2 linked regions of the Celeribacter indicus genome follow. The protein of the gene in region 1 binds, or shares a complex with, the protein of each later gene. Links are inferred from orthologs where the notes say so. Each region holds a gene or a part of one and is shown in the gene's direction. Other genes may lie near its edges. The genes, in order: accC and accD.

Region 1 (14,302 bases):
CGATCCCGAAGCCGACGAGCGTCGCCGACAGCGTGACCCAGCCGTGATAGACGAGCGAGCGCCGCGAGGTCGGGCGCAGCTCCGCCGTCGTCTTCCAGATCTCCGCCGCGACCTGATGCGGCGCGGGAAGTTTCGGGCGCTCCTGCGACAGCGTGTCCGCGACGAGCGCGCCGAAGGACACCTCCTCCCCCGCCCGCGCGGCCTGGTCATGGGTCCACTGGCTGTTCATCCGGATCGCCGCCCCGTACCAGACGAGGAGCAGGACGGCGAGCACCGTGAGGACGGGAAGGAGGTTCCTCATGCCCGGCCTCCCGCCCGCAACCGGCGCCGGACCGGATATTTATGAGCAGATGAAGCAGCCCGCCGCGCGTCCCGGCGAGGCCCGACAAAAGTCCGACGCAAGTCCGACGCAAATCCGATCATGCCTCGTGCCCCGCCCGCAGCCCCTCGCGCACCCGGTGCGCGATCGCGATGAACTCCGGCGTGTCGCGGATCTCGAGCGGCCGCTCCCTCGGCAGCGGGCTTTCGATCACATCCGTGATCCGCCCCGGCCGCGGGCTCATCACGACGATCCTGGTCGAGAGATAGACCGCCTCCGGGATCGAATGGGTCACGAAGCCGATGGTCTTCTCCGTCGCCGCCCAGAGGCGCAGAAGCTCCTCGTTGAGCCGGTCGCGCACGATTTCGTCAAGCGCACCAAAGGGTTCGTCCATGAGCAGGATCCCGGCATCGAAGGCCAGCGCACGCGCGATGGAGGCGCGCTGCTGCATCCCGCCGGAGAGCTGCCAGGGGAATTTCCGGCCAAAGCCCGTCAGGTCCACGAGATCGAGCACCTTCTCCACACGCGCGTCCTGATCGGCCTTCGGAAAGCCCATGATCTCCAGCGGCAGCTTGATATTGCCCGCGATCGTGCGCCAGGGATACAGCCCGGCGGCTTGGAAGACATAGCCATAAGCCCTTGATTTGCGGGCCTCCTCCGGGCTCAGCCCGTTGACCTCGAGCGTGCCGCCCGTCGGCGTCTCGAGCCCGGCGATGCAGCGCAGGAAGGTCGTCTTGCCACAGCCCGACGGCCCGATGAAGGAGACGAAATCGCCCTTGTCGATCCGCAGGGAGACATCCCTGAGCGCCTGCACCGGCCCGTCACCCGTCCGGAAGGTGAGATCGACATGCTGCGCGTCGATGACCGGCCGCGCCGTCATGCCTCCCCCCTCCACAGGCCCCGGTCCGCCAGTTCCACGCTGTTGCCCGCCGGGTCGCGCAGGTAGATCGACCTCCTGCCGGTCGGCCAGAGGAAATCCGCCTCTATCTCCACATTGTTTTCCTTCAGATAGTCGGCCCATCCGGCCAGGTGTTCGGACGCGACCGCCAGCGCGACATGGCCCTGTCCCTCCGCCCCGTGCGGAGGCACGGGCAGGCGCGCGCCGGGCGGCGGCGGAACCCGCGTCGCCTCCGCGATGAAACACAGGACCACGCTCTCGCTGTCCGGCCCGGCGCGAAAGAACGCATGCCGCCCCTCCACGCGCACGATCACCTCGAGCCCGAGAAGGCCCTCGTAGAACGCCTGCGCCGCGTCGAGATCCGTCACATAGACCGCCGCTTCGAGGACACCGCAAACTTCGGGAGCACGCGCCACGTCACACGCCCGTCGCCGGGATCCCCGCCCGCGCCACGGGCCGCGGCGCGGTCAGGTCCTTCCATTTCGACAGGGCCTTGTTCACCGTCGCATTCGGATCGCGGGCAACGAATTCGCCATGGCCTTCCTGCGCCTTCAGCGCCCCCCTGTCCACCGCCACATGGCCACGGGTGAGCACGTAGCGCGGCAGCGCCGTCACCTCGATCCCCTCGAACACGTTGTAGTCGATGGCGGAGGCCTGCGTGGCCGCGGAGATCGTCTTTTTCATCGAGGGATCCATCACCACGATATCCGCATCCGCGCCGACGAGGATCGCGCCCTTCTTCGGATAGCAGTTCAGGATTTTGGCGATATTCGTGGAGGTTACGGCCACGAATTCATTCATCGTGATCCGCCCCGTCTCGACCCCGCAGGTCCAGAGCACCGGAAGACGGTCCTCGAGCCCGCCGGTCCCGTTCGGGATCTTCGAGAAATCGCCGGCGCCGAACCGCTTCTGCTCGGTCGTGAAGGCGCAATGGTCCGTGGCGACGCAGGAAAGCGTGCCCGAGGCGAGACCGGCCCAGAGGCTGTCCTGATGCTGCTTGTTTCGGAAGGGCGGGCTCATCACCCGGCGCGCGGCATGGTCCCAGTCCTCGTTGAAATATTCGCTCTCGTCGAGCACGAGATGCTGGATCAGCGGCTCGCCCCAGACGCGCTTGCCCTGCATCTTCGCGCGCCGGATCGCCTCATGCGCCTCCTCGCAGGAGGTATGCACCACATAGAGCGGCGCGCCCGCCATGTCGGCGATCATGATCGCGCGGTTCGTGGCCTCGCCCTCGACCTGGGCGGGGCGCGAATAGGCATGGGCCTCCGGGCCGGTGTTGCCCTCGGCCAGCAGCCGCGCGGTGAGTTCCGCCACCACGTCGCCGTTCTCGGCATGCACGAGCGGCGTCGCGCCCAGTTCCGCGCAGCGCCGGAAGGAGGCGAACATCTCGTCGTCGTTCACCATGAGCGAGCCCTTGTAGGCCATGAAATGCTTGAAGGTGTTGATCCCCTTCTCGGTCACCGCCTTCATCTCGTCGAAGACCTGCTCTCCCCACCAGGTGATCGCCATGTGGAAGGAATAGTCGCAACAGGCCTGCACCGATTTGTTGTCCCAGACCTTGATCGCGTCGAGAAGGCTCTCGCCCGGCGCGGGCAGACAGAAGTCGACCACCATCGTCGTCCCGCCCGCAAGCGCCGCGCGGGTGCCGGAGGCGAAATCGTCGCTGGAATAGGTGCCCATGAACGGCATCTCGAGATGGGTATGCGGGTCGATCCCGCCCGGCATCACGAAACAGCCCGACGCATCCAGCACCTCGTCACCGGAAAGATCCGGCCCGATCTCCACGATCCGGCCGTCCTCGATCTTCACATCCGCCTCATAGGTCAGGTCCGCGGTGACGATGGTGCCGCCCTTGATGACTTTGCTCATTTCCCTCTCCTTCTCGGGCACGCGGGACGTCCGCCGCGTCCCTGCCCTTCATCTGCTCTCAAATATTCCGGGGAGCGCGAGGGGCTGGCCCCTCGCCCCGCCGCCTCACTCCGCGATCCCGGCCGTCTCCAGCACCGCATGCAGCAGCACATCCGTGCCCGCCGCCGCCCATTCGGGGGTGATCTCCTCGGCCTCGTTATGCGACAGCCCGCCCACGCAGGGACACATCACCATCGTCGCGGGCGCCACCGCCGCAGCCCAGCAGGCATCGTGCCCCGCGCCCGAAACGAGATCCATATGGCTGTAGCCCAGGCGCTCCGCCGCGGCGCGCACATTCGCGACCAGGTCCGGGGCGAAGGTCACGGGATCGAAATGTCCGACCGGCTCCACCGCGCATTCCACGCCGAGCCCGGCGCAGATCTCCGCCGCACGCGCCTCGATCCGGCTGCGCATCGAGGTGAGCTTGTCGAGATCGGGGCTGCGGATATCCACGGTGAACACCACCTTTCCGGGCAGCACGTTGCGCGAATTCGGGGTGAACTGCATCTGCCCGACGCCGCCCACCGCGTTCGGCTGGTGCGCCATCGCGACCTCCTGCACCATCTCGAGGATGCGCGCCATGGCGAGCCCCGCATTGGTCCGCATCGCCATCGGCGTCGAGCCGGTATGCGCCTCCTTGCCGGTGAGGGTGAATTCGAGCCACCACAGGCCCTGGCAATGGGTCACGACGCCGATCTCCCGGCCCTCGGCCTCGAGGATCGGACCCTGTTCGATATGAAGCTCGTAATAGGCGTGCATCCGGCGCGCGCCGACCTCCTCCTCGCCCTTCCAGCCGATCCGCGCGAGCTCCCCGCCGTAGGTCTTGCCCTCGAGGTCGGTGCGGCCATAGGCATAGTCGAGCGTGTGCTTGCCCGCGAAGACGCCGGAGGCCAGCATGGCGGGCGCGAAGCGCGCGCCCTCCTCGTTGGCCCAGTTGGTGACGACGATCGGATGTTTCGTCCGAATGTCGAGATCGTTCAGCGTGCGCACCAGTTCGAGCGCGCCGAGCACACCGAGGACGCCGTCGTATTTCCCGCCCGTGGGCTGGGTGTCGAGATGCGACCCGACATAGACCGGCAGCGCCTCGGGATCCGTCCCCGCGCGCGTCATGAACATCGTGCCCATGGCATCGACGCCCGTGGTCATCCCCGCCGCCTCGCACCAGGTCTGAAACACCGCGCGCCCCTCGGCATCCGCGTCGGTCAGCGTCTGGCGGTTGTTGCCCCCCGCCACCCCCGGTCCGATCTTCGCCATCTCCATCAGGCTGTCCCAGAGGCGCCCGGAGTTGATCCTGAGGTTTTCAGCCGGGGCAGATGTCGCGGCGGTCATGCACTGTCCTTTCCTCTCCGGCGGGGCGCGGGTCGCGGCGCAGCCCGCCTCGTGTTCCGGTCGTTTCCGGTTCGGTTTGACCATTTGGTCAAGGGCACACTAACAGCAACGCCCGCCGGCCCCGAAGATGCCACTTGCCGAAAAACCGGGCAAAGGCGGTCCGAGTCCGGTTTTAAGGCGATTCCCGCTTCGACATGACGCTTTTTTTGGCAAGGATGATGCGGTAACGGGAGGAACCGCGCAAAATATGGGAATCGAGATGCATATGCCCGGCCGGCAACCACGCACCAGGATACAGAGAAAGAACACGGAAACGATCCTCGAAGCCGCTCTGGAGGTCTTTTCCCAGCACGGGTTTCGCGGCGCGACGCTGGACCAGATCGCGCGGGCGGCGGGGCTGTCGAAGCCGAACCTGCTCTATTATTTTCCTTCGAAAGTCGCCATCCACCGCGCCCTGATCGACGGGCTGATGCAGACATGGCTCGATCCGCTGCGCGAAATGCGGGCAGATGGCGAGCCGGTCGAGGAGATCCTCGCCTATGTTTTGCGCAAGCTCGAGATGGCGCGCGAATACCCGCGCGAAAGCCGCCTCTTTGCCAACGAGATCGTGCAGGGTGCGCCGAACATCCTCGACAAGATCGAGGGCGAGCTGCGCAGCCTCGTCGAGACCAAGGCCGCGGTGATCGAGGACTGGATCGCCCAGGGCAGGATCGCGCCGACCAACCCCTATCACCTGATCTTCTCGATCTGGGCGACAACCCAGCATTACGCCGATTTCGACGCGCAGATCCGCGGCATCCTCCATCCCGACGGCGACTCGCATTTCGAGGACGCGCGGGTGTTTCTCGAAACGCTCTACCGGCGGATGCTGACACCCTAGACAGCGGGGCGCGTTAACCATCTGCACCGATTTCGGCTGCGCTCACCCCCGCGACTCGCCTATCCTCGGATATGGGAAACAGGTGGGGGCTCCTTTTGCACAAGGAGCCAGGGCATGACGACTATCACGGGCGTGCCGGCCTTCGGAGGCGGCGGCTTCGCCTTCAGGCCATCGCCGGATCCGCCAAGGCCCGCCGTCCCTCCGATCGCGGAAACAGCGACCGACGGGGCGGCGACATTCACGAACGGAAACGGGTTTGCCGGACAGACGGGCGCCGCATTCACGCGGCACCACGGCGCCGGCGGGCATGGCGGCTCCGGCGACCCCTCTGGTGATCCGCAGGCCGGAAAGCGGGACGCAAGGACGGGCAGCATGGCGCCCGCTCGCGACCCCTTGCCCGATGATGTGATCGCCGGGCCGACGCCGGCCTTTCAGGCCTCCGTGCTCGAGGTCGAGCGCGATCTGCGCATGGCCATCGCCAGGCTCGAAGCAAAGCGCGCGAGGGAGGCCGACGAGGCCGCGATCGCCCCGGTGCCGCGACCGCAGCCGCATGGGGCGCCGGAGCACGTCCCCGCGGCGCCCCCTCCCGATGACACAGCAGGGACGGACCGGGCACAGACGGACCGGGAGGCCCTGCCCCAGGCGCGCCCGCGAGACATCCAGGAGACCACGCCGGACAACCATGCCGCGCTGGCAGACCCCCCGGACGAACGCGCCGCGGACTGACGGCGTTGGCGTAGGAACGGCGCGGATGCCCCCTCTCCCGCGTCGCGCGGCGCCCGCGCGGCGGGATCGGCGCCGGAGCCGGCCGACAGGCCGCCCCCCGGCGCACGTCCGGCTCATTCCGCCGAACAGGCCATCACGTTGTTCGGGTGGGTCGTCCAGTTGGCGTAATCTCCGACCTCGCGCCCGGTGCGCGCGTCCACCGCGCCGTGCGGCAGAGTCTTCATCGTGATACAGCCCTCCACCGGGCAGACATTGACGCAGAGGTTGCAGGCGACGCAATCCTCGTCCTTCACGGTGAAGCTGCGGTCCGGCGACATGGCAATGGCCTGATGCGACGTGTCCTCGCAGGCGATGTAGCAGCGGCCGCATTTGATGCAGTCGTCCTGACTGATCACCGCCTTCGTCACATGGTTGAGGTTGAGATACTGCCAGTCGGTGACGTTCGGCACCGCCTTGCGCGACAGGTCGGAGACCGAGGCGAATCCCTTCTCGTCCATATACTGGCCGAGACCCGAAATCATCTCCTGCACGACCTTGAAGCCATAGGTCATCGCCGCCGTGCACACCTGCACGTTGGAGGCGCCGAGGGCGAGGAATTCCGCCGCGTCACGCCAGGTTGTCACCCCGCCGATCCCCGAGATCGGCAGGCCCGCCGTCGCCGGGTTGCGCGCGATCTCCGCCACCATGTTGAGCGCAATGGGCTTGACCGCCGGGCCACAGAGGCCGCCATGCGTGCCCTTCCCGTCGATCGTCGGCTGCGGCGCGAAACTGTCGAGATCGACCGAGGTGATCGAATTCACCGTGTTGATCAGCGACACCGCATCCGCGCCGCCACGCAGCGCCGCCTCCGCCGGGCCGAGGATATTCGTGACATTGGGCGTCAGCTTGACGATCACCGGCAGGCCGGTTGCCGCCTTGCACCAGCGCGCGACCATCTCGATATATTCGGGCACCTGCCCGACCGCCGATCCCATCCCGCGCTCGGCCATGCCATGCGGGCAGCCGAAATTGAGCTCGAACCCGTCGCAGCCGGTTTCCGCGATGCGCGGCAGGATCTCCGTCCACGCCTCTTCCGTGCAGGGCACCATGACCGACGCGATCAGCGCGCGGTCGGGATAGTCCCGCTTGACCCGCGTCATCTCCTCGAGATTGACCTCGAGCGGACGGTCGGTGATCAGCTCGATATTGTTGAGCGCCAGGAGCCGCCGGTCGGCGCCGTGAACGGCGCCATAGCGCGGGCCGTTGACATTCACCACCGGCGGCCCCGCCTCCCCCAGCGTCTTCCACACGACGCCGCCCCATCCGGCCTCGAAGGCGCGGCGGACGTTATATTCCTTGTCGGTCGGCGGCGCGGAGGCGAGCCAGAAGGGGTTCGGGCTCTTGATCCCGCAAAAATCGCTCGTCAGATCGGCCATGGCTCAGCCCTCCATCAGCTTGGCGTGGATATCGTCGGCGGCATCGCGCCCCTCGGCGACCGCCGTCACGGTGAGGTCTTCGCCCCCGCTCGCGCAATCGCCCCCGGCCCAGACGCGTGCCACGGACGTGCGGCCCGTCGCGCTCACCGCGATCTTGCCGCCCTCGATCCTCAGGCCGTCCGGCGCGCCGGCGAGCGTCTGGCCGATGGCCTTGAACAGCTGGTCGGCCGGCAGGCGAAAGGTCTCGCCGGTGCTCACGAGCGCGCCGTTCTCCTCGACCGTGTATTCGCATTCGACCTCGGCGCAGGCCCCGTTGCCGATCACCCGCACCGGCCGGGCATTGTAGACGATGCGGACGCCCCTCGAGGCGGCGAGATCCTGTTCGTATTCGGAAGCCCCCATCCGCTCCCGGCCCCGCCGGTAGAGCATGGTGACGGTCCGCGCGCCCAGGAGCTTCGCCTGCACGGCGGCGTCTACCGCGGTCATGCCGCCGCCGATCACCACCACGTCGCGCCCCACCGGCAAGGTCGAAAGGTCGTTCGACTGGCGCAGATCCGCGATGAACTCCACCGCGTCGCGCACGTTCTCCTTTTCCTCGCCCTCGGCCCGGAGCGCATTCACCCCCGCGAGACCGATGGCAAGGAACACCGCGTCGAACTCCGCCTTCAGCCCCTCGAGCGTCAGCCCGGCGCCCAGGGCCCTGCCGGTTTCGACGGCGATCCCGCCGATCTGCATGAGCCAGTCGACCTCCTTCTGCGCGAAGCCCTCCGGCGCCTTGTAGGAGGCGATCCCGTATTCATTGAGCCCGCCGGGTTTCGGACGCGCGTCGAAGACGGTGACATCGTGGCCGCGCATCGCGAGACGGTGCGCCGCCGAAAGCCCCGCAGGCCCCGCGCCGACCACCGCCACCCGCTTGCCGGTCGGCGCCGCGCGCGAGAAGGGATGGGAATTCTTCGCCATCAGGCTGTCGGTCGCATAGCGTTGCAGCCGCCCGATCTCGACCGGCCGGCCCTCGGCGGTCTCGCGCACGCAGGCCTGTTCGCACAGCGTTTCCGTCGGGCAGACGCGGGCGCACATGCCGCCGAGGATGTTCTGATCGAAGATCGTCTTTGCCGCCGCCTCCGGCGTTCCGGTCAGGATCTGCCGGATGAAGAGCGGCACGTCGATCGAGGTCGGACAGGCAGTCATGCAGGGCGCGTCGTGGCAGAAATAGCAGCGGTCCGCCGCGACCTGCGCCTCATGGGCATCGAGCGGCGGGTGCAGGTCGGAAAAATGCGCGGCGTAGCTGTCCTTCGGCAGGCGCCCGGCGGCGAGGCCGGGCGTCATCGGAGAAATGGACATCGGGCTTGCTCCCTGTGGCTTGCTTCGTCGTGACCAGCGTGGCAGGGGCAGGAATTTTATCAAGCGGTAAAATATTGGCCGCGCACAAATCCTCCACGGAGCCCCGCTTTCGCCAAAGATTGATGCGTGCGCGCCCAAAACTTGCGCAGAGTTTCGGCGCGGCGGCGGGGGCGCAGGCCGGATATCGGGTTTTCACGCAACGTTACAAGGCTTATATACGGGACCAGACCCATGAAAAGCCCGCCACGAAGACGGGCGGCAGAAACCGAGTGACCCTATGACAAAACAGAACGACGCCGACGTGGCCTTCATCGAGGCTCTGGCCGCACTGCTCAATGCCAACGACCTGACCGAGCTCGAGGTGAAACGCGAATATGGCGAGAACGATCGCCTGAACGTGCGGGTGTCCAAGGTGAAAGAGGTCGTCCAGACAGTCGCCGCCGCGCCGGCCCCGGCGGCCCTTCCCGCGCCCGGCGCCGCACCCGCGGCGGCAGCGCCTGCCGCCCCCGCCGAGGCGGGTGACCCCGCGAACGATCCGAACGCCGTCTCCTCCCCGATGGTCGGGACCGCCTATCTCGCCGCGGAACCGGGCGCCGCCCCCTTCGTCAAGGTCGGTGACCAGGTCTCCGAGGGCCAGACGCTGCTGATCGTCGAGGCGATGAAGACGATGAATCACATCCCCGCTCCGAAATCCGGCACGGTCAGGCGCGTGCTCGTCGAGGACGGCACTCCGGTCGAATTCGGCGCGCCGCTGATGATCATCGAATAAGGGCGTCCCCGATGTTCGATAAGATCCTCATCGCCAACCGTGGCGAAATCGCCCTCCGGGTGATCCGCGCCTGCCGCGAGATGGGCATCGCTTCCGTGGCGGTCCATTCCACGGCGGATGCCGATGCGATGCATGTGCGTATGGCCGACGAGGCCGTGTGCATCGGGCCGAATTCCTCGGCCCAGTCCTATCTCTCCTTCCCCGCGATCATCGCCGCCTGCGAGATCACCGGGGCGCAGGCGATCCATCCGGGCTATGGCTTCCTGTCGGAAAACGCCGCCTTCGTGCAGATCGTCGAGGACCACGACCTGACCTTCATCGGCCCCTCGGCGGAACATATCCGCCAGATGGGCGACAAGATCACGGCAAAGGAAACCGCCGAACGGCTGGGGATCCCGGTCGTTCCCGGCTCGAAGGGCGGTGTCCCGGATGTGGACGCCGCGAAGAAGACGGCGGCGGAGATGGGCTATCCCGTCATCATCAAGGCCACCGCCGGCGGCGGCGGGCGCGGGATGAAGGTCGCGAAATCGGAGGCCGAGCTCGAGGTCGCCTTCCGCACCGCGCGTTCGGAGGCCAAGGCCGCCTTCGGCAATGACGAGGTCTACATGGAGAAATACCTCCAGAAGCCGCGTCACATCGAAGTGCAGGTCTTCGGCGACGGCCAGGGCGGCGGCATCCACCTGGGCGAACGCGACTGTTCGCTCCAGCGCCGCCACCAGAAGGTCTTTGAGGAAGCCCCCGGCCCCTCGATCAGCGCCGCGGAGCGCGCCGAGATCGGCGGCATCTGCGCCAGGGCCATCGCGGAAATGGGCTACAGGGGCGCCGGCACGATCGAATTCCTCTACGAGGACGGCAATTTCTATTTCATCGAGATGAACACCCGCCTTCAGGTGGAGCATCCGGTGACGGAGGCGATCTTCGGCCAGGATCTCGTGCGCGAGCAGATCCGCGTGGCGGCGGGAAACAGGCTGTCCTTCACCCAGGACGATCTCAGGATCGACGGCCATGCGATCGAAGTGCGGATCAATGCCGAACGCCTGCCCAATTTCGCGCCCTGCCCCGGCAAGGTCACGCAATATCACGCGCCCGGCGGCCTCGGCGTGCGCATGGACAGCGCGCTCTACACCGGCTATTCGATCCCGCCCTATTACGACAGCCTCATCGGCAAGCTGATCGTGCACGGCCGCGACCGGCCCGAAGCGCTCGCACGGCTGCGTCGCGCGCTCGGCGAGCTGATCGTGGACGGCGTGGACACGACGATTCCGCTGTTCCACGCACTCCTCGAAGAGCCCGATATCCAGGCCGGCAACTACAACATCCACTGGCTCGAGAAATGGCTCGAGACCAACCTGGGCTAAGCCCCTTGCATGATTGTGGAAAGGCCGTCCGCGAGGCGGCCTTTTCTTTTGATGAAAGAGCCGCCAGAGTCGGATCATGAACCATGTCGAGCTGACCCCGGAACTGATCCTTCAGGCCTATGCGAACGGCGTCTTTCCCATGGCCGAAAGCCGGGAGGATCCCGCGCTGTTCTGGGTCGACCCGCGGATGCGGGGGATCATCCCGCTCGACGGGTTCCACATCTCCCGCTCGCTGGCCCGCGTGATCCGTTCGGGGCGCTTCTCCGTCACCTTCGACCGCGATTTCGCCGGCGTCATGACCGGCTGCGCGGATCGCGAGGAAACCTGGATCAACGCCACGATCCTCGCGCTCTACACCCGGCTGTTCGAGATGGGGTTCGGCCATTCCTGCGAGGTCTGGCGCGACGGGCGGCTCGTCGGCGGGATCTATGGCCTCGCGCTCGGCACGGCGTTTTTCGGGGAAAGCATGTTCTCGCGGGAAACCGACGCGTCCAAGGTCGCACTCGCCTATACCGTCGCGCGGCTGCGGCGCACGGGCTTCACCCTCTTCGACACACAGTTTCTCACGCCCCACCTCGCCTCTCTCGGCGGCATCGAGATCCCCCGCGCCGACTATCGGGCATTGTTGCGAAAGGCCATGGAAAGGCGGGCGGATTTCTGCGCGCCGACCGGAGAGCTGACGCCTCAGGACGTGCTACAGGACAGCGGCCAGAGGTCGTAGCGCTGGTGATCCATCGCGTTCAGCGCCGGGCTCGACGCGATCATCCAGCCGGAGAAGACCGGATCCTCCGTCCCGTCGACCCGCACGGTCAGATAGGCATAGGCGTCGCCCGAGGGGTTGCCTTCGGGATAGCGGCAATCGCCGAGAAAGATCTCGATCCGGCCGAAGCGCACCATGTCCCCGACACCCGCGCCCAGATCCTCGACCCGCCCCGTCAGCTTGTCGAGCGCGCGCAGCGTCGCGCCCGAGGAGGAGGCGACGGTGTCGCGGAATTCGGTGGTGATGTCGTTGAGCTCGTCCTGGAACCCCTCGTCGGGCAGGCGCTGTAGCTCCTCGAGCGACAGCCCCTCGCCGAACCCGCCCTCCTCGTCCTCTTCGAGCGGGGTGATCTCGATATCGTCGATGCCGGTGTCGAGATCGTCGCTGAACCCCGGCTCCTGCGCCTGCGCGCCGCCGCAGGCGATGAATGCGGCCATCAGGACGATGCCGAGACGGCTCATTCCAGCTCGCTCCCGTCTTCGGAACTCCCGGTGACGAACTTGAGCAGCAGGTTGATCAGGCTCACCGATCCCTGCGTGTCGGCGATCACCTGTCCGTCCTCGAAATTGAACATCGAACCGCCGGGAAGAAGCTCGACGAAATTGCCGCCGAGCAGCCCCTCGGAGGAGATCAGCGCAGCCGTGTCGTCGGGCAGGAGGACATTGCCGTCGAGCGTGAGCTGCGCCTCGGCGCGAAAGGTCTCCCGGTCGAGACCGAGCCCGGTGACGGTGCCGACCTTCACCCCCGCAAGCCGCACGTCGGTGCCGGTGGAGATCCCCTCGGCGGAGCGGAAGGAGGCGGTCAGCCGATAGCTGTCCTGCGGACCGGTGGCAAAGCCGGTGAGCTGCCCGGCATAGACCAGGAAGCCGATGGCAAGCGCGACGACGCCGGCGCCCACCGCGATTTCTGTGGGATTCTCGGACATGACGAACGGCCTTATTCGGGCTGCCAGGCTTCGTAATCCTGACGCACGATCGGTTTGGGACGACGGATGGAACCGGCGGGAGCATAGGCGGCGGGGGTGCCGGTCAGGTTCTCCACATGCGGCATTTCCCATTCCTTATGCGCCAGCGCCTCGTGGCCGGGATGGTTCGCGAAGGTGTGATGCAGCCAGCCGTGCCATTCCGGGGAGACCCGCGACGCCTCGATATCGCCGTTATAGACGACCCAGCGGCGGGTGTCGGCCTCGTTGCGGTAGAAGCGGTTGCCCTGGGCGTCCTCGCCCACCTTGATCCCGTGGCGCCAGGTGAAAAGCTGTGTCCCGATGGTTCCGTCCTTCCACCAGACGAGCGCGCGCAAGAGAGTGTTCACGATACCCATGGATCCGTCACCTTTCGAAGTTCGCTTGGGCAATCTATGGACCATCGACGCAGCAAGGTCCAGAGGGGAGCGCGCCGCGCGGTGCGGCTTTTCGCGGAGCGTGGCCCCACCATGGCAAGGCCCCGCCGGATCTCTCCCGCGGGGCCCCTGTCTGTCTATCTGTCTGTCTGTCCGTCCGCCGGACGGGCCGGGTCAGGAGGCGTTCGCCTCCTTCGCCTCGCCGTCGGAATAGATCATCAGCGGCTTGGCGGGGGAGACCACCGCCTCCTCGTTCACCACCACTTCGGTCACGTCGTCCATGCCCGGAAGCTCGAACATCGTGTCGAGCAGAATGTCCTCGAGGATGGAACGCAGGCCCCGCGCGCCGGTCTTGCGCTCGATCGCGCGCTTGGCGATGGCGGCCAGCGCCTCCTCCGTGAAGGAGAGCTTCACATCCTCGAGCTCGAACAGGCGCTGGTACTGTTTCACCAGCGCGTTCTTCGGCTCGGTCAGGATGGTGACCAGCGCCTCCTCGTCGAGATCCTCGAGCGTCGCGAGCACCGGAAGCCGGCCGACGAATTCCGGGATCAGGCCGAATTTCAGCAGGTCCTCGGGCTCGAGCTCCTTGAACAGCTCGCCCACGCCGCGGTCGTCGTCATTCTTGACATCCGCGCCAAAGCCCATCGCCGTGCCCTTGTTGCGCTGCGCGATGATCCGGTCGAGCCCGGCAAAGGCGCCGCCGCAGATGAACAGGATGTTCGTGGTGTCCACTTGCAGGAATTCCTGCTGCGGATGCTTGCGCCCGCCCTGCGGCGGCACGGAGGCCACGGTGCCTTCCATGATCTTCAGGAGCGCCTGCTGCACCCCCTCGCCCGACACGTCGCGGGTGATCGAAGGATTGTCGGACTTGCGCGTGATCTTGTCGACCTCGTCGATATAGACGATGCCGCGCTGCGCGCGTTCCACGTTGTATTCGGACGCCTGCAAGAGTTTGAGGATGATGTTCTCCACATCCTCGCCCACATAGCCCGCCTCGGTCAGCGTGGTGGCGTCGGCCATGGTGAAGGGCACGTCGAGGATCCGCGCCAGCGTCTGCGCCAGAAGCGTCTTGCCGCAGCCGGTGGGGCCGATCAGCAGGATGTTCGACTTGGCGAGTTCGATGTCGCCCGCGCCCTTCGCGGCATGGTTCAGACGCTTGTAATGGTTGTGCACGGCCACGGAAAGCACGCGCTTCGCCGTCGCCTGGCCGATCACGTAGTCGTCGAGCACGGCACAGATGTCCTTCGGCGACGGCACGCCT
Region 2 (14,283 bases), 2.5 Mb from region 1 along the record:
TGCCATGGCCCCGGAATTCCGCGAAGGCGCCTCCGTCCTCGTCGTCGGTGGCGGATATATCGGGCTGGAGGCGGCCGCCGTGGCGGCAAAGAAGGGGCTGAAGGTCACGCTGATCGAGGCGGCCGAGCGTATTCTCCGGCGGGTTGCCGCAAAGGAGACCTCCGATTATTTCCGCGCGCTGCACCGCCGTCACGGCGTCGATCTGCGCGAGGGCGTCGGTCTTGAGCGGCTGACCGGGGAGCGCCGGGTGTCCGGCGCCCTGCTGACCGACGGGACCGAACTCGAGGTCGATTTCGTCATCGTCGGCACCGGCATCACGCCCGACACCCGGCTTGCCGAACAGGCGGGGCTGGTGCTCGAGAACGGCATCCGCACCGACGCCCATGCCCGCACCTCCGATCCGCATATCTATGCGGCGGGCGACTGCGCCTCCTTTCCGCACCTCGGCAGGCAGATCCGGCTCGAATCCGTCGGCAACGCGATAGACCAGGGCGAAATCGCGGCAAAGAACATGATGGGGGGCGAGGAGACCTATATCGCGAAACCGTGGTTCTGGTCCGATCAGTACGACGTGAAACTCCAGATCGCCGGCCTCTCCGCGGGCCATGACCGGGTCGTGAGTCGCGAGGGCGAGGGCGCCCGGTCGCACTGGTACTACCGGGACGGCCACCTTATCGCCATCGACGCGATGAACGATCCCCGCAGCTACATGGTGGCCAAGCGCCTGATCGAGGCGGGGCGGTCCGCCGATCCCGACCTGGTGGCCGACCCCGCCACCGACCTCAAGACGCTGATGCGCGGCTGATGCGGATCATCGCGGGAAGATATCGCGGGCGCGCGCTCGCCGCGGTCGGAAAGGGCGATGCCGCCGCGCATCTGCGGCCGACGACGGACCGGGTGCGCGAGAGCCTGTTCAACGTGCTCTCGGGCGGCAGGTTCGGCGATCCGATCACCGACGCGCGGGTGCTCGACCTCTTCGCGGGCACCGGCGCGCTCGGGCTCGAGGCGCTGTCGCGCGGGGCGGCGCATGTCACCTTCGTCGACGACGGGCGCAAGGCGCAGGACCTGATTTCCCGCAACATCGCGCTCTGCAACGCCGCCGGGCAGACGACGCTGCTGCGTGCGGATGCGACCCGCCTGCCCGTCAATCCCGGCCCGCCCTGCGACCTGGTCTTCCTCGATCCCCCCTATGGCAAGGGCATCGGTGAAAAAGCCCTCTCCGCCGCGCTCGCAGGCGGTTGGCTGGCGCCGCGCGCCCTCGTCGTCTGGGAGGACAGTGCAGAGATCGAGGTCCCCGAAGCGCTTGCCCTTCTCGACACCCGCCGTTACGGCGACACGAAAATCAGCTTTCTGGAGCCCGAATGACCGTAAAATGCGTGATCTTCGACTGCGACGGCGTACTCGTCGACAGCGAACCGCCCCTGCTCGATTTCCTTTGTGACGAATTCGCCGCCCTCGGCCATCCCGTCTCCCTCGCGGAGCTCGAGGCAAAATACATCGGCGGCACGATGAAGACCGTCGCAGAACGGGCCCGCGCGGCCGGTGTGCCGCTGCCCGACAACTGGGAGGTGGACGTCTACCCGCGCATCTACGAGATCCTCGAGGGCGTGCCGCTCGTCGCGGGGATCGAGGCGACACTCGATGCGCTCGATGCGGCGGGCATTCCCTATTGCGTCGGCTCGAACGGCCCGATGGAGAAGATGGCGGTCACGCTCGGCGGTCATCCGGCCTTCCATGCCCGGCTCGAGGGGCGCATCCATTCCGCCCATACCCATGGCGTCGCGAAACCCGATCCCGGCCTGTTCCTCATCGCCGCCGAACAGATGGGCGTCGCGCCGGAGGACTGCGCCGTGGTCGACGACAGCCCCTCGGGCTGCATCGCCGCGCGCCTCGCGGGAATGCGCTGTTTCGGGTTCGACCCGCATGGCGACGGGGCGCGGCTCGTGGCGGAAGGTGCCGAACATCTGGACGACATGTCGCACCTTCCGGCGCGCCTCGGCCTCTGAGCCTCCGGCGGGCTTTTTGCTGCTCCAAATACTCAGAAAGGCCGCCCGGAGGCGGCCTTTTCAAACAGGATCGGAAGGAAAATCAGGCGCCCCAGGTCGGATGGAACCTGCCCGCCGGGGAGAGCGTGAAGATCTCGCAGCCCGTCGCGGTGACGCCGATCGAATGCTCGAACTGCGCCGAAAGCGACTTGTCGCGGGTGACCGCGGTCCAGTCGTCGGCCAGCACCTTCGTCTCCGGCCGGCCAAGGTTCACCATCGGCTCGATGGTGAAGAACATGCCTTCCTCGAGCACCGGCCCCGTGCCCTCCCTCCCGTAGTGGAGCACGTTCGGCGGCGCGTGGAACACCCGGCCGAGCCCGTGGCCGCAGAAATCGCGCACCACCGACATGCGCTGCGCCTCAACATAGGTCTGGATCGCATGGCCGATATCGCCGAACGTGTTTCCCGGCTTCACCATGTCGATCCCGATCATCAGGCTGTCATGGGTCACCTGTAGCAGCCGCTCGGCCTTCCGGCTCAGCTTGCCCGCGACATACATGCGCGAAGTGTCCCCGAACCAGCCGTCCAGGATCACCGTCACGTCGATATTGAGGATATCGCCATCCTTCAGCTTCTTGCCGCCGGGAATGCCGTGGCAGACGACATGGTTCACGGAAATGCAGGAGGCATGCCGGTAGCCCTTGTAGCCGATCGTGGCGGAGGTGGCGCCGAGCTCGGTCACGCGCCTCTCGATGAAGGCATCGAGCTCCGCGGTCTCCACGCCGGGCACGACCAGGGGCGCGACCTCGTCGAGGATCTGCGCGGCGACCCGACCCGCGGCCCGCATGCCGGCAAAATCGGCGTCCTCATAGATGCGAATTCCGTCTTTGGTGATGCGGCCGCGATGCGTCTCGTCCAAGGGTCCACTCCATAGCTTACCCGCCCGATATAAGCGCTTCAGGCGCGGGAGGCCAGTGGCGACGGGCTACAACTGTCGCAAAGGGCGCGTGTCGAAACTCACCTGCTCCGGTGTGATGGTGCTCGCGAAGACCATGGTTTCGACGCCCGCGCCCCGCGCGGCCCGTGCGGCCGCGGCATAGACGGGGTCGATGTCGGAAGCGGGGGCGAAGCGGTCGCAATCGTCGCGGCAGACGAGATAGAGCATGACCGCGCGATCCCCCTCGGCCACGCGCGCGGCAAGCTCGCCCAGATGCCGCGCCCCGCGCGCGGTCTTCGCATCCGGGAATTCGGCGAGCCCCGCCTCGCGCGACAGGGTGACGGATTTCACCTCGACCCAGGTCCGGCGGCCTCCTGCGGTCACGAGGAAATCGGCACGCGATCTTTCGCCATAGCGCACTTCGGCGCGGATTTCGCCGGCAAGCCCCGGAATCCGCCCCGCGATCAGGGCCTCCGCCACGACGCGGTTGGCGACACCGGTGTCGACGACGACCCGCGCCGCGCCCAGTTCGACGATCCGCAGCCCGTATCGGAGCTTCCTGCGCGAATCGTCGTTCGGTTCGACCCAGACAGGCAGACCCGGCTCCGAAAGGCCGATCATCGAGCCGGGATTGGGACAATGCGCCGTCACCTCGCGCCCGTCGGGAAGACGGATATCCGCGAGGAACCTTTTATAGCGACGCAGGAGAACCGCGGGGATCAACGGGGTTTGAAAGCGCATGTGGCGAGGACTATACCGAAAGGGAAGCCCACTCAAGGAGGCCCCCATGCCCAATCCGACCGCCGCGATCCTCATCATCGGGGACGAGATCCTGTCCGGCCGCACGCGCGATGTGAACATGCACCATCTCGCGGGTGAGCTCACGCGGATCGGGATCGACCTCAGGGAGGCGCGGTTCGTCTGCGACGACCGGGTGGCCATCGTCTCCGCCGTGCGCGCGCTGTCGGCGGCCTATGATCATGTCTTCACCTCCGGCGGCATCGGGCCCACCCATGACGACATCACCGCCGATTGCATCGCGGAGGCCTTCGGCCGCGCGATCGGCATCCGCGACGATGCGCGCGCCCTACTCGAGGCCCATTTCCAGCGGCGCGGAGTCGAAGCGAACGAGGCGCGGATGCGCATGGCGCGCATTCCCGACGGGGCGGCGCTCATCGACAATCCCATCTCCATTGCACCGGGCTTCTCGCTCGAGAACGTTCATGTCATGGCGGGCGTGCCGGCGATCTTCGAGGCGATGGTCGCCTCGCTCCTGCCGACGCTTACGGGCGGCCAGCCGCTCCTGTCGCAAAGCTATCGCATCGACCGGCCGGAAAGTTCGGTCGCCACACCGCTCAAGACGCTTGCCGAGAAATATCCCGAGCTGTCCATGGGCTCCTATCCCTTCCAGGACAATGGCGCCTACGGCACGAATGTCGTGATCCGTGGACAGGACGGAACCCAGGTCGAAGCGGCTCTCATAGAGCTTGCCGGTCTCTTCCCGGCCGATGTCTGAGCAGATCGGCGCCACGCGCCATTTCGCCGCCTTCGAGGCGACATGGCCCTCTGCCCGACAGGCGCCATGCGGCCCCTTCATCTGGCGCGACGGGGCCGGTGGCGGCCGCCGTGTCTCCGCCGCGACACTGGAGGGGGTATTCTCCGAAACGGACCTCGACAGGATCGAGAGCCGCTTTGCCGCCGCCGGACGAACACCGCTGTTCCAGGTCCGGCAGGGGCAGGACGCTTTCGACCGGGTGCTTGAGCGACGCGGCTATCGCATAGGCGACCCCTCCCTCTGCCTTGCCGCCGATCTTGCCATCCTGCCCGACGCCGATCCCGAGGCCGGTTTCGCCTGCTGGCCGCCAATCGCGGTCCAGCGGGAAATCTGGGAGGCCGGTGGCATCGACGCGGCTCGGCTCGGCGTGATGGAGCGGGTGGAGGGACCGAAGACGGCCCTGCTCGCCCGGCATGAGGAGCGGCCGTGCGGCGCGGCCTTCGTCGCCGTCGCACAGCACATCGCCGTGGTCCACGCGCTCGAGGTCCCGCAGGCCGAGCGGCGCCGGGGCATCGCGCGCCGGCTCGTCGCCTCGGCCGCGCACTGGGCGCGAGGTGCAGGGGCGCGGACACTCGCGCTTCAGGTCACGGCGGAAAACGCGGCGGCGCGGGCGCTCTATTCTTCGCTTGGAATGCACGAGGTGGGCCGATACCACTACAGGACAAAAATCTGAAGCCTCTGCCGATGTTCCGCGCCGCCTGCCTTTTCCTCTGCCTCAGCGCCGCCGGCGCCCATGCGCTCGACCTTCCCGGCACGGCGAGCGAGACCGCGCGACGCAGGGTCCCCTTCACCGCACAATCCTTTCCCACCGGTCCGTTCGAGGGCGACGAGACGGCGCGGCTCACGCTTGAGGGCGACGTGCTCCATGTCGCCTACAGGCTGCCCGCCACCGCTCTCACGAGCCTGCAAATGCTTTCGCTTCTGCGCGCGCAACTCGCGGAAGAAGGATTCGACATTCGCTTTACCTGCGCCGACCGGGACTGTGGCGGTTTCGATTTCCGCTATCTGCTCGACCTGCTGCCCGAGCCGGGGATGCATGTCGATCTCGGCGATTTCCGCTATCTCCTCGCCGTCCATGACGAAGGCCGGGCTGTCGCGGTGCTGACCAGCCGGGCGCCACAGACGGGCTATATCCAGATCACGACGGTGACCCCGGCGGAGACGCCGGAGATCGCGCTGAGGCCGGTCGACGGGGGACAAGGCACCGGCGCGGGGGCGTCCGCACCCACCGACATCGCCGCCGCGCTCGCGGCGCGCGGGCGTGTCGCGCTCGACGATCTGTCCTTCGAAACCGGGGCGGCGGCGCTCGGGCCGGGACCGTTTTCCTCGCTCGTGCGGCTCGCCGGATGGCTGGCGGACCATCCGACCGCGCATGTGGTGCTCGTCGGGCACACCGACACGGTCGGCAGCCTGTCGGGAAATACCGCGCTCTCGCGGCAACGGGCGGAGGCAGTGCGGGCGCGTCTCGTGACGGTCCATGGTGTCGATCCCGCGCAGATCGAAGCGCAGGGCGTCGGTTTCCTTGCCCCCCGCGCCTCCAACGCGACGGAGGAGGGGCGCGAAAGAAACAGGCGGGTCGAGGCCGTGCTTTCCTCGCCGCCGTGAGGACGGCGCTTCGGGCTCAGATCACCACTTCTCCGGCCCCTTGTCCGCAAAGGCCCCCACGAGAAAATCAATGAAGGCGCGCACCTTCGGCTGGGTGAATCGGCCGGGAGGATAGACCGCATAGATGCCCTGCATATCCGTCGGCAGGCCGGGGATCGCCTCCTCGATCAGGCCCTTTTCCATCGCGTCGGCATAGAGGAAGGACGGCAGGTAGGCGATGCCGAGGCCGGAAATGCAGGCGTTCAGCAGCGACTGCCCGTCATTCACCGTCAGCCATCCGGCGGTGCGGATCTGGCGCTTTTCTCCCGAGGGCGCGGTGAGCTTCCAGACGGCCCCGCTCGACTGGTTCGAATAATGCAGCAGCTTGTGCTCGTTGAGATCGTCGATCTTCTGCGGACGGCCGAATTTCTGGAAATAGGCGGGCGCGCCGACCATGCGTTTCGTCGTCTCGGTCAGCTTGCGCGCGCGCAATGTGCTGTCCTCGAGCTCGCCGATCCGCACCGCCATGTCGAAACCCTCGGAGATGAGTTCGACATAGCGGTTGTTGAGCACCATGTTCACGGTGATATCGGGAAATTCGGCCAAGAAGTCGCCCAGCACCGGCGAGAGGTGGTTGACCCCGAAATCGGTCGCGACGGAAATGCGCAGAAGTCCCGAGGGCGCGGATTGCATCGAGGTGACGAGCGCATCCGCCTCCCCCGCATCGTTCAGCACCCGGCAGGCGCGGTCGTAATAGGCCAGCCCGATCTCCGTCGGACTCACCCGGCGGGTCGTGCGGTTGAGCAGGCGCGCGCCGAGCCGGGCCTCGAGCGAGGAGACATGTTTGGAAACGGCGGATTTCGAAATTCCCATCTTCTTGGCCGCATCCGTGAAACCGCCCTGATCCACCACCGTGGCGAAGGCTTCCATTTCAGTCAGTCGATCCATCTGCGTGTCTACCTGCGATCTTGTCCCTCAGACCTGCCTTATCCCGTCCAATTCGGGCGAGAATGGGGAAGGCCGGGGACAATAGCGTGGTGTTGCGGAAATCGTGTTGTCGCGGGAAACCGCCCCTCCCCGACCCGCCGCGCGATCAGAGCCGGGCGGCGAGACGCGCACCCTGATCTATCGCACGTTTCGCGTCGAGTTCCGCCGCAACATCCGCGCCGCCGATGACGTGGCAGGATATCCCCGCCTTTTCAAGCATATCGACAAGCCCGCGCTCGGAGATCTGACCGGCGCAAAGCACGATCGTGTCCGCCTCGACAAGCTGCTGGACGCCGTCCCTCGTGATGAGCAGCCCCTCGGGCGTCACCGCGTCATAGCTCACGCCGCCGATCATCCGCACCCCCTTCATCTGAAGCGTGGCACGATGGATCCAGCCCGTGGTCTTACCGAGACGCCGGCCCGGCTTTTCCGCCTTGCGCTGCAAGAGCGTGACTTCGCGCAGCGGTGCCTCCGGCCGCGGCCCCTCCGGGGCGATGCCACCGCGGGCGCGGGCGGGGTCGGTGATGCCCCATTCCACCTTCCACTCCGGCAGATCGAGCGTCGGGCTGTGTCCGGTGACAAGGAACTCGGAGACGTCGAAACCGATCCCTCCGGCACCGACGACCGCCACGCGCCGCCCCACCGGCACGCGATCGCGCAACACGTCGATATAGCTCACGGTATTGCCGTGATCGTTCTGGCCGGGGATTTCCGGATCGCGGGGACGCACCCCGGTCGCGATCACGATCTCGTCGAAAGCTGCGAGCCCCTCCGCCGTCGCCTCGGTCCCCAGCCGCATCTCGACGCCATTGCGCACGAGCAGTGTGTCGAACCACGCGACGAGCCCGTGGAACTCCTCCTTGCCGGGAATGACGCGCGCCATGTTGAGCTGCCCGCCCGCCGCCCCGGCGCGGTCGAACAGCGTCACGCGATGCCCGCGCCCGGCGGCAATGATCGCCGCGGTCATTCCCGCGGGGCCCGCCCCGACGACCGCGATCCGTTTCGGCGCATCGGCCGGCGCGTAGACGAGCTCGGTCTCGTGACAGGCGCGCGGATTGACGAGGCAGGTGGTGAGCTTGCCCGAAAACGTGTGATCGAGACAGGCCTGGTTGCAGGCGATGCAGGGCGCAATCTCCGCGGCGCGGCCCCCGGCGGCCTTCGCGACGAAATCGGGATCGGCGAGGAAGGGACGCGCCATGGACACCATGTCCGCGCAGCCCTCCGCCAGGATGCGATCCGCCACCGCAGGATCGTTGATCCGGTTCGACGTGATGACAGGGATCGCAACCTCGCCCATCATCTTCTGCGTCACCCATGTGAAGGCCCGGCGCGGCACGGAGGTCGCGATGGTTGGCACCCGCGCCTCGTGCCAGCCGATCCCGGTGTTGAGGATGCTCGCGCCCGCCGCCTCGATCTCGCGGGCGAGCGTCACGACCTCGTCCCAGGTGGAGCCGCCGGGGATGAGGTCGATCATGGAAATGCGGTAGATCAGGATGAAGTCAGGCCCCACCGCCGCGCGTACCCGCCTCACCACCTCGACGGCAAAGCGCATGCGGTTCTCGTAGGATCCGCCCCAGCGGTCCTCGCGCCGGTTGGTGTGGGCGACGAGGAACTGGTTGATAAGATAGCCCTCCGACCCCATCACCTCGACCCCGTCGTAGCCCGCCTCCTTCGCCCGCACCGCCGCCGTCGCGTAATCGGCGATCTGCTTCTCGATTCCCGCCTCGTCGAGCTCGCGCGGCCTGAAGGGAGAAATCGGCGATTTGATCGCGGAGGGGGCGACACAATCGGGGCTGTAGGCATAGCGTCCGGCGTTCAGGATCTGCATCGCGATCTTTCCGCCCTCGGCATGGACGCGGTCGGTGACCGTCCGGTGATTGGCGATGTCCGTCTCCGTGAACAGCCCCGCCGCGCCGGGATAGACGCCGCCCTCCCGGTTCGGGGCCATGCCGCCGGTGACGATGAGACCGACACCGCCACGGGCGCGGGCGGCATAGAATTCCGCCACCGCCCCCCAGTCGCCGCGCTCCTCGAGCCCGGTGTGCATCGACCCCATCAGCGTGCGGTTGCGCAACGTGACGAAGCCCAGGTCGAGCGGGGCGAGAAGATGCGGATACTGCGTCATGTGGACCTCCCTTGCGCGCCAAGGATGCGCGGGCGCGCGCAGGCTGTCATCCGAAACGCGGCGTCAGGGCCGGCTCACGTCCCGCCGGTCTCGACGCAATGGCGGCGGAAGGCGCGTTTCAGCAGGTCGAGTTCCTGGCGCAGCAAGGCCATTTCCGCAAGCAGATCGTCGGCCGCCGCCTCCCCCGCGATCAGCGAGAAGGATCCGAGCCTGTCTCCCGTCGCGCGATCGGTGAAAAGAAACGTCTGCACGCCGTCGCTGACCAGCCCGGAGGGAATGGCAAAGCGGAAGAGCCACACCCCCGCGCGATCGGGATCCGCGCGCAGCTCATGGCCCGGCACCTGTTGATCGAGGCAGCTCACCTCGATATCGGGCTGCGCCTCGTGACCCGGCGGGACATGAAGCTCGCCCTCCCAGACCCCGGCCCTGAGCCGCGTCTTCACCAGCGTCAGATCGCTCATCCTTTCCCTCCCTCAGAGTTCCGCGCGCGGACGGCGCGACAGGGTCAGATCCCGCAGGTAGATCTGGTTCATTTCCGGACCCTCGAAAATCAGGTCGATCCACACCTTCTCCACCCGCTTCTCGTTGAGCTTCGTATAGGCCAGGTCGAATTCGACAAAGGTCTCGTCGCTGTGCAACGGCAATTCGCGTACCACCTGCTCCAGATTGGGGCCATGCTTCACGTTCAGCCGCGAGAAGATCTCGATCGGCTTCTCGAGCCCGATGTCGAAATCGAGCCGCACCAGGTGGCGGCGGCCGAGGCCGTGACAGGCCTCTTCGGGCATGTCGATCGACAGCGACAGGAAGGAGCCGTCGAAGCGGAAGACGTCGATCTGCACCCCGAAAGGCGCAAGGTCCTGTTCGGACAGGTTGCGGACCTGCCGGTAGGTCAGTTCGGAAATCCGGCAGTCGTGGAACAGCGTCGCCTCGCTGCCGATCATGGTCTTCGCCGGGACGGCGGACGCGCCACGCGACGGGATCGGCCCGCGCCAGAGTTCGGGGCGATAGGAGAATTCGGTATAGAGAGGCAATTGCATCGCATTCGACCCGATGAGCGGAAGGGCGAGGCGCCCCTCCGCCACGAAGAGAAAACGGTCGAGTTCCCGGCGCAACTGCTTCGCCTGCCCGCGCAGCCGCCGTAGCGTGGCCAGATCGAGCGCACCGGCCAGATCCGCCCGCCTTTTCCAGCGCCCGCTCGAAATCCCGTTGAGCCGTTTTTCCAGGTAGTCGCGAAACCGACGCATCTTTGGCGAAGCCTTTGTCCAACCGTTCGGCGCAGACTATGCCGGCCACGGCTTCCTACTCAACAAGGATCGGAAAAATCAGGGGTCTGGTTCCATTTCCGCAACAGCTTTTCTTGGAATATCAAGCCCTAGACGGGATTGGCACGTTCGAGCGCGATGCGGAAGCGCGCGAGCAGCGCCTTCAGCGCGCCCGCGGAGACCGGGGTTGCCTCGAACCCGGTGGCCGTCGCCGTCATCAGCCGCCCGTCGAGGACGAAGAGCACGCGCCAGTAGTCGTCGTCGAGCCCCGCGATGGGCGGAGGTGCGGTGTCGCGCGCGTGAAGCAGGAACGCCCCTTCACCGCTCCGGCTTTCGAGCACACGCACCGTGTCCGCCCGCCCGGCACGCGACAGGACCGCGCGCCCCTCCGCCGTCGCGAAAAATTCCGCAAGGCGCGCCGGTGCGAAGGCACCGGGAGCCGCGAGCGGGGGAGAGACGGACAGGGTGAGAAGCGCGGGCCCACCGCCGCCGGTCGCGCGCGTACATTGCGCGAGCAGGACGAAACCGCCCTCCGCCGTATCCCGGACCGAGGCCGTGTCCACGCAGAACCCCGCCGGCCCCTCGACGCTCAGCCCGCTCTGCACGAGTGTCACCCGGCGCGGCAGACCGGCCCCGGCGCCCGTTCCGGGCGGCGGCATCTGACAGGCCGTCAGCGCCAGCGCCACGGCCGCCGCCATGGCCGCCCCGGTCATCCTCCGGACACCGCGTCCTTCCCGCCCCATGTTCCTGCCTCCGTCGTTCCCGTTCGCACCGCGCCGGTGCCGGCCGCGCATGCCCGCCTCGGCGGGGTTCCGCCTGCGGCCGCCTTTCGTCGCCTGGCGCAACCTGCTATCGCTTCTTCAGTCTCCGTCAAGTGACAGGTGTACCCTTCCCGTGTCCGCCAGCTTCCACCCTTACGCGCCGATCATCGCCTCCGCCAGCCGTCGTCCCGAACGCTGGCGCCTCTTTGCCGCGATCCTCGCGCTGTTCTTCGTCACCATCGCGGTCGGGCCGGTCTTCTATACGCTCATCGGACTTGCCGCGCCCGAGTTGCGCCTCGTCGCGCAGGGACCTGGCGGCAGCTTCGCCATCGGGACGACGCCGGGCGGGCTGTTCACGATCCTGTCGGGCTTCGCCATCACCCTGCTCGCCGCGCTCGTGCTTGCGCGGCGGCTGCACGCGCGCGGCCTGCGGGACCTGACCGGCCCCGCCGCCCGCCTGCGGCGGCAGTTCGTCTCCGTGCTGAAATGGGTCGGCCCGCTCGTATTCCTTGCGATGGTCCTGCCCTGGGATACGGGAGCCGAAGTCCAGATCTCGGAGAATCTCCCGACGCGGGCGTGGCTGTTCTGGCTGCCTTTCGCGGTGCTCGGGATCATGATCCAGATCACGGCCGAGGAAATCGTCTTCCGCGGATATCTGCAAAGCCAGATCATCGCTGTGTCCCGCTCCTACGCGTTCGGCCTCGTCGCCTCGGCGCTGCTGTTCGGCCTCGGCCATATCTCGTCCTTCGGGCAGGGCGCGGAATTCTTTCCGGTGATCTGGGCCACCGGCTTCGGGCTTCTTGCCGGCGATCTCACCGCGCGCTCCGGCACGATCGGTCCGGCCTGCGCACTGCATTTCATCAACAATGCGGCCGCGATGCTGCTCGTCCCGCAGGCCAGCAATCTCTCGGGCTTCGGACGGATGGTCCAGACCGCCGAGATCGCCGCGCTCTACACCGATCCGAAGGTGATCGCCTTCGAAACGATCCTGCTGGTCGTCACCTGGCTCGCCGCCCGCCTCGCGCTCAGGCGTTGATTGCATTTCCCGGCGTGTGGCCTTATCTGGGGGGCCAATCACCGCAACGTCCAAAGGCGCGCTCATGAACTGGATTTCCAATTACGTCCGCCCGAAGATCAACTCGCTCTTCTCGAAGCGGGACACACCGGACAATCTTTGGACGAAATGCCCCGAATGCGGCACGATGCTGTTCCACCGGGAGCTGACGGAAAACCTCAACGTCTGCACCAATTGCGACCATCACATGCACATCACGCCGCGCGACCGCTTCACCGCGATATTCGACGGCGGGATCTTTTCCGAGGTCGCCGTGCCGATGCCGATCGAGGATCCGCTGAAATTCCGCGATCAGAAACGCTATCCCGAACGGATGCGCGCGGCGCAGAAGGCGACGGGAGAAAAAGAGGCGATGCTGGTCGCGGAGGGCGAGATCGGACGCACGCCCGTCGTTGCCGCGGCACAGGACTTTTCCTTCATGGGCGGCTCGATGGGCATGTATGTCGGCAATGCCTTCATCGCCGGCGTCGAACGCGCCATCGCGCTGAAGCGCCCGTTCATCATGTTCTCGGCGGCGGGCGGCGCGCGGATGCAGGAGGGGATCCTGTCGCTCATGCAGATGCCGCGCACGACCGTGGCCATCGAGATGCTCAAGGAGGCGGGCCTTCCCTACATCGTCGTGCTGACCCACCCGACCACGGGCGGCGTCACGGCCTCTTACGCGATGCTCGGCGACGTGCAGATCGCCGAACCCAATGCGCTGATCTGCTTTGCCGGGCCGCGCGTGATCGAACAGACGATCCGGGAAAAACTGCCCGAAGGCTTCCAGCGCGCCGAATATCTTCTCGATCACGGCATGCTCGACCGCGTGACCCATCGCCGCGCGATGAAGGGCGAACTCGTGACGATCCTGCGCATGCTCGGTTCCCTGCCGCCCGCCGTGGCCGGGGACCTGCCGGCGCCCGCACCCGCCGCATCGGCAGAGACGGAGCCCGCCGATCAGACGCCTGAACCGAAAGCGAAACAGCCGGCACAGGACGAGGGGAGCGCCGAAACGTGAGCGCCCGCACATCGGACGTCATCCTCGAGCGGATGATGTCGCTGCACCCGAAGGTGATCGACCTCGTGCTCGACCGCGTGTGGCGGCTTCTGGATGCGCTGGACCATCCCGAGACCAGGCTCCCGCCTGTGATCCACATCGCCGGAACGAATGGCAAGGGCTCGACCCAGGCGATGATCCGTGCGGGTCTCGAGGCGGCAGGCATGAGTGTCCATGCTTATACTTCACCGCATCTGGCACGGTTTCACGAACGCATCCGGCTGGCCGGAAAGCTGATCGACGAGGCCGATCTGATGGAGGTGCTCGAGGAATGTGAACGCGCCAACGGCGGCGCCCCCATCACCTATTTCGAGATCACGACGGTCGCCGCGATGCTCGCGATGAGCCGGGTCCCGGCGGATTACACGCTGCTCGAGGTAGGGCTCGGCGGCCGGCTCGACGCAACGAACGTGATCGATCGGCCGGATCTCACGATCATCACGCCGATCTCCATCGACCACACCCAGTTCCTGGGCGACACGATCGAGGCGATCGCAGGCGAGAAGGCCGGCATCATCAAGAAGGACGTGCCCTGCATCGTGGGTCCGCAACCCGACGCGGCGCTCACGGTGATCGAGGAGCGCGCCGCCCGGCTGCACGCCCCGCTCCTGGCCTACGGACAGCACTGGCATGTCTGGGAGGAGCGCGGACGGCTGATCTATCAGGACGAGCGCGGCCTGCGCGACCTGCCCCTGCCGCGCCTTGCCGGGCATCACCAGATCCTGAACGCGGGCGCCGCCCTCGCGGCGCTGCGCCATCTCGGCTTCGGGGATGCCGCCCTCGAGGCGGCGCTGACCGACGTTCACTGGCCCGCGCGCATGCAGCGGCTCAAGGAGGGCCCGCTCACCGTGGCCGCGCCGAAGGCGGAGCTTTATCTCGACGGCGGACACAACCCTGCGGCAGGCGAGGCCCTGGCCGAAGCACTCGATCGGCTTCCGCAGCGCGAGACCCATCTAGTCTGCGGCATGCTCAA

Evidence for each region.
Region 2: the proteins of accC (region 1) and accD are in contact, whole or in part, in a solved structure (PDB 8UXZ), measured with the Escherichia coli proteins. The link is inferred for Celeribacter indicus from one-to-one orthologs.

What each region holds. Positions count from the first base shown.
Region 1 is NZ_CP004393.1:3,062,259-3,076,560, forward strand. Bases 8,781-11,769 are described here. They hold accC (acetyl-CoA carboxylase biotin carboxylase subunit), read left to right. Parts: upstream 8,781-9,596; coding sequence 9,597-10,943; downstream 10,944-11,769. Other genes in these bases: P73_RS15265 (NAD(P)-dependent oxidoreductase), read right to left, coding at 8,781-8,816; accB (acetyl-CoA carboxylase biotin carboxyl carrier protein), read left to right, coding at 9,094-9,585; aat (leucyl/phenylalanyl-tRNA--protein transferase), read left to right, coding at 11,020-11,664; P73_RS15285 (DUF2155 domain-containing protein), read right to left, coding at 11,628-11,769. In the rest of the region: P73_RS15225 (ABC transporter permease), read right to left, coding at 1-301; P73_RS15230 (ABC transporter ATP-binding protein), read right to left, coding at 420-1,199; P73_RS15235 (VOC family protein), read right to left, coding at 1,196-1,633; hydA (dihydropyrimidinase), read right to left, coding at 1,635-3,086; P73_RS15245 (Zn-dependent hydrolase), read right to left, coding at 3,192-4,454; P73_RS15250 (TetR family transcriptional regulator C-terminal domain-containing protein), read left to right, coding at 4,702-5,334; P73_RS15255 (hypothetical protein), read left to right, coding at 5,449-6,060; NAD-dependent dihydropyrimidine dehydrogenase subunit PreA, read right to left, coding at 6,174-7,475; more of P73_RS15265, read right to left, coding at 7,479-8,780; more of P73_RS15285, read right to left, coding at 11,770-12,164; outer membrane lipid asymmetry maintenance protein MlaD, read right to left, coding at 12,161-12,628; P73_RS15295 (NADH:ubiquinone oxidoreductase subunit NDUFA12), read right to left, coding at 12,640-13,023; ATP-dependent Clp protease ATP-binding subunit ClpX, read right to left, coding at 13,216-14,302. UniProt on the Escherichia coli protein: This protein is a component of the acetyl coenzyme A carboxylase complex; first, biotin carboxylase catalyzes the carboxylation of the carrier protein and then the transcarboxylase transfers the carboxyl group to form malonyl-CoA.
Region 2 is NZ_CP004393.1:550,023-564,305, reverse strand. The notes cover bases 11,314-14,283. They hold accD (acetyl-CoA carboxylase, carboxyltransferase subunit beta), read left to right. Parts: upstream 11,314-12,296; coding sequence 12,297-13,271; downstream 13,272-14,283. Other genes in these bases: P73_RS02755 (bifunctional folylpolyglutamate synthase/dihydrofolate synthase), read left to right, coding at 13,268-14,283; P73_RS02765 (CPBP family intramembrane glutamic endopeptidase), read left to right, coding at 11,330-12,232. Outside these bases: P73_RS02830 (NAD(P)/FAD-dependent oxidoreductase), read left to right, coding at 1-805; 16S rRNA (guanine(966)-N(2))-methyltransferase RsmD, read left to right, coding at 805-1,365; P73_RS02820 (HAD family hydrolase), read left to right, coding at 1,362-2,006; map (type I methionyl aminopeptidase), read right to left, coding at 2,089-2,904; DNA/RNA nuclease SfsA, read right to left, coding at 2,971-3,663; P73_RS02805 (competence/damage-inducible protein A), read left to right, coding at 3,710-4,438; P73_RS02800 (GNAT family N-acetyltransferase), read left to right, coding at 4,431-5,150; P73_RS02795 (OmpA family protein), read left to right, coding at 5,162-6,082; P73_RS02790 (LysR family transcriptional regulator), read right to left, coding at 6,104-7,009; P73_RS02785 (NADPH-dependent 2,4-dienoyl-CoA reductase), read right to left, coding at 7,155-9,173; P73_RS02780 (hypothetical protein), read right to left, coding at 9,248-9,634; P73_RS02775 (DUF6478 family protein), read right to left, coding at 9,647-10,417; P73_RS02770 (hypothetical protein), read right to left, coding at 10,546-11,148.